2 regions of the Heyndrickxia vini genome follow, and region 2 is predicted to be linked to the other one. Evidence: riboswitches for the same ligand, from Rfam matches in the RefSeq annotation. Region 2 holds a riboswitch; the other holds the start of a gene.
What was found. A riboswitch is a leader RNA that binds a small molecule or an ion and turns the genes downstream of it on or off. The one in region 2 is predicted to bind lysine.

Region 1: another riboswitch for lysine. It lies ahead of I5776_RS07165 (aspartate kinase); the one in region 2 lies ahead of I5776_RS01675 (amino acid permease).

The regions. Positions count from the first base shown of each region.
Region 1 is NZ_CP065425.1:1,444,349-1,447,755, forward strand. It holds gene uvrC (excinuclease ABC subunit UvrC) at 80-1,855, shown strand; lysine riboswitch at 1,954-2,137, shown strand; gene I5776_RS07165 (aspartate kinase) at 2,260-3,407, shown strand, end outside.
Region 2 is NZ_CP065425.1:311,015-314,421, reverse strand. It holds gene I5776_RS01680 (APC family permease) at 1-1,468, shown strand, start outside; lysine riboswitch at 1,557-1,747, shown strand; gene I5776_RS01675 (amino acid permease) at 1,850-3,307, shown strand.

The sequences.
Region 1 (3,407 bases), 1.1 Mb from region 2:
ACCGCCCGCGGAAAGCGAGTGCCTGCAGCGGAAATCAACATCCATGTTTAGCATTGATTTTGAAAAAGGGGTATAAGGTATGAATGAAAGAATAAAAAATAAATTAGCGATCCTTCCTGATCAGCCGGGTTGTTATTTAATGAAAGACAGACAAGGCACAATCATCTATGTTGGAAAAGCGAAAATACTAAAAAACCGTGTTAGATCCTATTTTACTGGCTCACATGATGGGAAGACCCAAAGGCTTGTTAGTGAAATTGAAGACTTTGAATATATTATTACTTCGTCTAATATTGAGGCACTCATCTTAGAAATCAATCTGATTAAAAAGCATGACCCAAAATATAATGTCATGTTAAAGGATGATAAAAGTTATCCCTATATTAAGCTTACACATGAACGACATCCAAAATTGATAACAACAAGAAAAGTAAAACGCGATAAAGGCAAATACTTCGGACCTTATCCGAATGTTCAAGCAGCAAATGAAACAAAAAAATTATTAGATCGTATTTATCCTCTCAGAAAATGTTCAACACTGCCAGATCGGGTTTGTCTGTATTACCATTTAGGACAATGTCTTGCACCGTGTGTGAATGAAGTAAAGGAAGAAACATACAAAGAAATAGTGGACGATATTGCTCGATTTTTAAATGGTGGTTATAAAGAAATTAAACAAAAGCTTACGAAAAAGATGGAAGACGCAGCAGAAAACTTAGAATTTGAACGGGCTAAAGAATATCGAGACCAAATCATAAATATTGAAACTACGATGGAAAAACAAAAAATCACCATGAATGATTACACAGATAGGGATGTATTTGGTTATGCAGTTGATAAAGGTTGGATGTGTGTACAAGTCTTTTTTATCCGCCAAGGAAAGCTAATTGAACGGGATGTTTCGATGTTTCCCTTTTATGATGAACCAGAAGAGGAATTTTTATCCTTCCTTGGTCAATTTTATTTAATGCCGAATCACTTTAAGCCTAAGGAGGTTTTACTACCAGAAAAAGTAGATTCGGATTTAGCAAATCAATTATTAGTAACAAAAGTGATTCAACCAAAAAGGGGTCAAAAAAGAGAATTAATTAAGCTTGCCGAGAAAAATGCAGCTGTAGCTTTAAAAGAAAAGTTTGCCTTGATCGAACGTGATGAAGAACGGACAATCAAAGCGGTTGAGAATCTTGGAGAAGCAATGGGAATTTATACACCACATCGGATTGAGGCATTTGATAATTCGAATATTCAAGGAACAAATCCAGTTTCTGCAATGGTCGTATTTGTTGATGGAAAGCCGGAAAAGAAAGAGTATCGGAAGTATAAAATAAAAACGGTTCAAGGCCCAGATGACTATGAATCGATGAGAGAAGTAGTTAGAAGAAGATATGGCAGGGCATTGCGTGAGGAGCTGCCGCTTCCTGATTTAATTATTATTGACGGTGGTAAGGGTCAAATAGAAGCCGCACGGGATATTCTGGAGAATGAACTTGGGTTAATGATTCCGCTTGCTGGATTGGCAAAGGATGAAAAACATAAAACATCTCAGCTATTGTCTGGGAATCCATTGGAGATTGTTCCGCTTGCAAGAAACAGTCAGGAATTCTATCTTTTACAAAGAATACAAGATGAAGTGCATCGATTTGCCATTACATTCCATCGTCAGCTTAGAGGGAAAAATGCTTTTCAATCGATGTTGGATGACATTGCCGGTATCGGTCCAAAAAGGAAGAAGCAGTTACTTCGGCACTTCGGTTCGATGAAAAAAATGAAAGAGGCATCAATCGAAGAGTTTATAGAACTTGGCATTCCACAATCAGCAGCGAAAGCATTGAAAGAAAAGCTAGATTCAAAATAGTTTTGTGACAATAATCCGAAAACAGTGGGAATTAAGTATAGTCAGGTAGATTTTATTATGATATAATAACTGAAAATTAAATCTAACTTTTATTTTAAAATAAGGGTAGAGGTGCGAAACTAAAGAGTAGAGGCTTGGAGAAGTATGAGATTCTATGAAGAGCTTTGAAAGGGAGTTTTGCCGAAGTGAAAACAAGGCTCATTCCTGTTTTTGCTGGTCTATGCATTTAAGAAATGCTGGACTGTCAAGGTGGATGATTCATCTTGGAGAGCTATCTCGCACAAGGCTATTCGTAATCTCTATATTACGTCTCCTAAAGCAATGAGGTAGGTATCTCATTGCTTTTTATTATGCAAAAAGCGCGGGTAGCAGTAAAAACATAATTATGAAAGAAGGCGAAATTAGTGGCACGAATAGTACTTAAATTTGGTGGAACGTCAGTTGGGGATACAGATCGAATTAAAAATACAGCAAACCGCATTATAGATGAAAAAAAGAAAGGAAATCAAGTAGTTGTTGTTGTCTCGGCAATGGGGAAGACAACGGATCAGCTTGTGAACCTCTCTAAAGAAATTTCGGCCTATCCAAGTAAAAGAGAAATGGATATGTTACTTTCGACAGGTGAACAAATTACTATTTCTCTGTTGTCAATGGCTCTTGCTGAACAGGGACATCCTGCTATATCCTTCACTGGTTGGCAGGCAAATATCCAAACAGAAAATATACATGGCAATGCTCGAATCATTGATATTAACCCGAAAAAAATTACAAATCATTTGCAAAATGATCAAATAGTTATTGTAGCAGGATTTCAAGGTGTCACGAATGATAGCGAAATTACCACATTGGGAAGAGGGGGATCAGACACGACAGCAGTTGCATTAGCTGCTGCTCTCAAAGCAGATAAATGTGTAATATATACGGATGTGACTGGGGTGTATACTTCTGATCCACGATATATTCCTCATGCTCGAAAATTGGGGGCAATTTCCTATGACGAAATGTTAGAACTCGCAAACCTTGGAGCGGGGGTTTTGCATGCTAGAGCCGTAGAATTTGCTAAAAATTATCAAATACCGTTAGAAGTTTGTTCAAGCTTAGTAAGAGAATCTGGAACAATCATTGAGGAGGAAGTAACAGTGGAAAAAAGTTTAATTGTTCGTGGTGTAGCTTTTGAAGATCAGATTACAAGAATCACTATTTTTGGGTTGAAAAATGGATTTAAAAATTTGTCATCAATTTTTACAAAATTAGCTAAACAAAATATTAATGTAGATATTATTATTCAAAATCAAACGGAAGGGGAAAATACCTATCTTTCGTTTTCAATAAAAAACGATGATTTACGAGATACGATTGAGATATTGGAGCAAAATCAAGAATCTTTAGGTTTTGATAATTTTGAATATGAATCCGGTCTTGCAAAGGTATCAATCATTGGTTCAGGGATGATTTCAAATCCAGGAGTGGCAGCTAAAATGTTTGACATTTTATCCATGAATAATATTGAAATTAAAATGGTCAGTACGTCGGAAATTAAAGTATCTACGGT
Region 2 (3,407 bases):
TATATTAACTGTAGCCGTAAGTATTTCAGCTGGTACAGATGCAATTACGTCTGCATTTCCTATTTTGCATGAGCATAATGTTCTTATCGCAATTATGTTAGTCATTTTAATTACCATTTTAAATTTACGTGGTTTGACTGAATCGGCCTCAGTTCTTGCTTATCCTGTGTATTTATTTGTGTTTGCATTAGTCATGATGATTATCGTAGGAATGTTTAAGATTGCGACTGGGCAAGTATCACCGAATTTACACACTTCCTTAGGTACACCTGTAGCAGGAATTTCATTATTTTTATTATTAAGGGCCTTTTCATCAGGTTGTTCCGCTCTTACCGGAGTAGAAGCAATATCGAATGCAGTTCCCAATTTTAAAAAACCTGCTGCAAAAAATGCTGCTGCAACCCTTGCCTTGATGGGAATACTCCTTGCAATTCTTTTTACGGGGATAACATTTTTAGCCTACTGGTTTGGAATTGCGCCAAAAGGAAACGAGACGGTCGTTTCACAAATTGCAGCCCAAACATTCGGGAGGAATTTCCTTTACTTTTTCGTCCAAGGGACAACTGCCTTAATTTTAGTTCTTGCAGCAAATACGGGATTTTCAGCATTTCCGATGTTAGCCTATAGCTTAGCAAAAGATAAATACATGCCTCGAATGTTCTCGATTAGAGGGGATCGTTTAGGTTATTCAAACGGAATTATTTTCTTAAGTGTTGCTTCGATTATTCTTATTATTGCTTTTAAAGGGAAAACTGAGCATTTAATTCCTTTATATGCAGTGGGTGTATTTATTCCATTTACACTTTCCCAAACAGGAATGATCTTGAAATGGATAAGACAAAAGCCTGAAGGTTGGGTGATTAAGTTAATTACAAATTTAGTCGGTGCGTTGATTTCGTTTCTCGTATTAACCATCCTGTTTATAACAAAATTTCACCATGTATGGGCCGTTGTAATTTTCTTACCAATCGTTGTTCTCATCTTTCACAAAATCAAGCGGCATTATGATGCGGTCGGCGAGCAACTGCGGGTATCACAACCAATTGCCCAAGATATTCAAGGAAACGTGTTTATTGTGCCGGTTGCGGGGGTAACGACAGTTGTTGAACGTTCCATTAACTACGCAAAATCATTGACCGATCAAGTGATAGCTGTTTATATCGCTTTTGATAAAGAAGATGAAAAGAAAATGGAGAAAAAATGGGAAGAATTAAATAATGGGGTTCGTTTAGTGACCCTATACTCTTCCTATCGAAGCATTATCTATCCTTTAAGTAAGTTTCTTGAAACGATTCAAGCAAAAGCTATAGAAAATCATTATATGGTTACGGTTCTATTTCCACAATTTATACCGAAAAAAGGATGGCATAATATTTTACACAATCAATCGGCGCTATTAATTCGGGCTCGACTACTATGGAAAAAAGATATTGTTGTTGCCACGCTTCCGTATAAATTTAAAAAATAGGTAATTGCCGAATTTTTCTATTGCAAAATTATAAAATTATTCTATAATAGTAAATTGTATAACTTAATAATAAAAATCCTCATCAAACCGATGGGGTAGAGGTCGCGGCTATTAATAGTAAGACGGACGAGAAACAGAAGAAATTGATGACTCCGCCTGAAAGGAATAGTTGCCGAAGTTTATACATCTCCCTGGATGTATAGGCTGGGGCTGTCTCCGAATAGGAACAGAACTGTCACGTTTATTGATTCCAACTAAACGTGTTGAGCTATCTTCGGAAGGTATGATGCGGGGTGTTACAATGTCGTCGAACCTTTTTTGGCGGCATTTTTTGTTATTCCCCACTCCTTCCAATATCTTTAAAGGGAGTGTAACAACCACATGCAAACATCGAAAGAAAACAGTACCCAACAACTTAAACGTAAATTAAAATCCCGACATTTAACAATGATCTCACTTGGAGGAACGATTGGAACAGGTTTATTTTTAGCCAGTGGCGGTGCCATTCACACGGCCGGACCAGGTGGAGTTATTGTATCCTACTTATTAATTGGTATTATGGTTTACTTTTTAATGACTAGTCTTGCGGAGATGGCTGCCTATATGCCTGTATCCGGAACTTTTAGTACGTATGCTTCAAAATTTGTCGATCCTTCACTTGGATTTGCACTTGGCTGGAACTACTGGTATAACTGGGCAATCACGATCGCTGCAGAATTATCTGCTGTTACCATTATTATGAAGTTTTGGTTCCCACATACACCATCACTTATTTGGAGCAGTATTTGCTTAATTATTATGTTTCTATTAAATTATCTATCTGTAAAAGGCTTTGGTGAAGCAGAGTTTTGGTTCTCACTTATAAAAGTTATAACTGTTATCGTATTTATTATTACCGGATTTTTAATGATATTTGGAATTATGGGCGGAGAACCAGTTGGTTTTAAAAACTTTACGATTGGTGATGCACCATTCCACGGTGGATTTATGTCCATGCTTGGAATATTCATGGCTGCTGGATTTTCCTTTCAAGGAACGGAACTTCTTGGAGTTGCCGCTGGAGAAAGTGATAATCCGGAGAAAAATATTCCGAAAGCTGTTCGTCAAGTTTTCTGGCGTATCCTCTTATTTTATGTATTAGCCATTTTAGTCATTGGTTTACTTATTCCATATACAGATAAGAACTTGGCTACTGATGATGTCGCAATGAGTCCGTTTACGATCATTTTTGATAAGGCTGGGATTGCCTTTGCTGCTTCTGTCATGAATGCCATTATTTTAACTGCTGTATTATCTGCCGGAAATTCAGGAATGTACGCTTCAACCCGTATGCTTTGGGATTTGGCTCGCGATGGGAAAGCACCGAAGTTTTTAGCAAAGTTAAATAAGAATGGTGTACCTGCAAATGCATTAATTGTCACCGCTTTAGTTGGAACTTTAGCCTTCTTAGCCTCCTTCTTTGGTGATGGAGTCGTCTATGTTTGGTTATTAAATGCATCAGGGATGTCCGGATTTATTGCATGGCTCGGTATAGCCATTAGTCATTACAGATTTCGTAAGGCGTATGTGGCGCAAGGCAAGGACTTAAATGATTTACCATATAAATCTAAGTTGTTCCCATTTGGCCCTATTTTCGCCTTCGTTCTCTGCGCGTTTGTCATCTTGGGTCAGAACTATTCCGCCTTTTTAGGTGATAAAATTGATTGGACAAGTGTTTTAGTATCTTATATCGGATTGCCACTATTTATTATAGTATGGCTGAGCTACAAATTTATTAAAAAAACAAAAGTCATTCCACTTGAACAATGTGATTTTAATACGGCTGAAAATAGTCACTAATTGGAACCGTCATTTGACGGTTCTTTTTTTCATTATTATTACTAATGATTATATAGAGTATAAAAAAGGGAATGACTCCAAAATATAAAGAAAAGGAGTG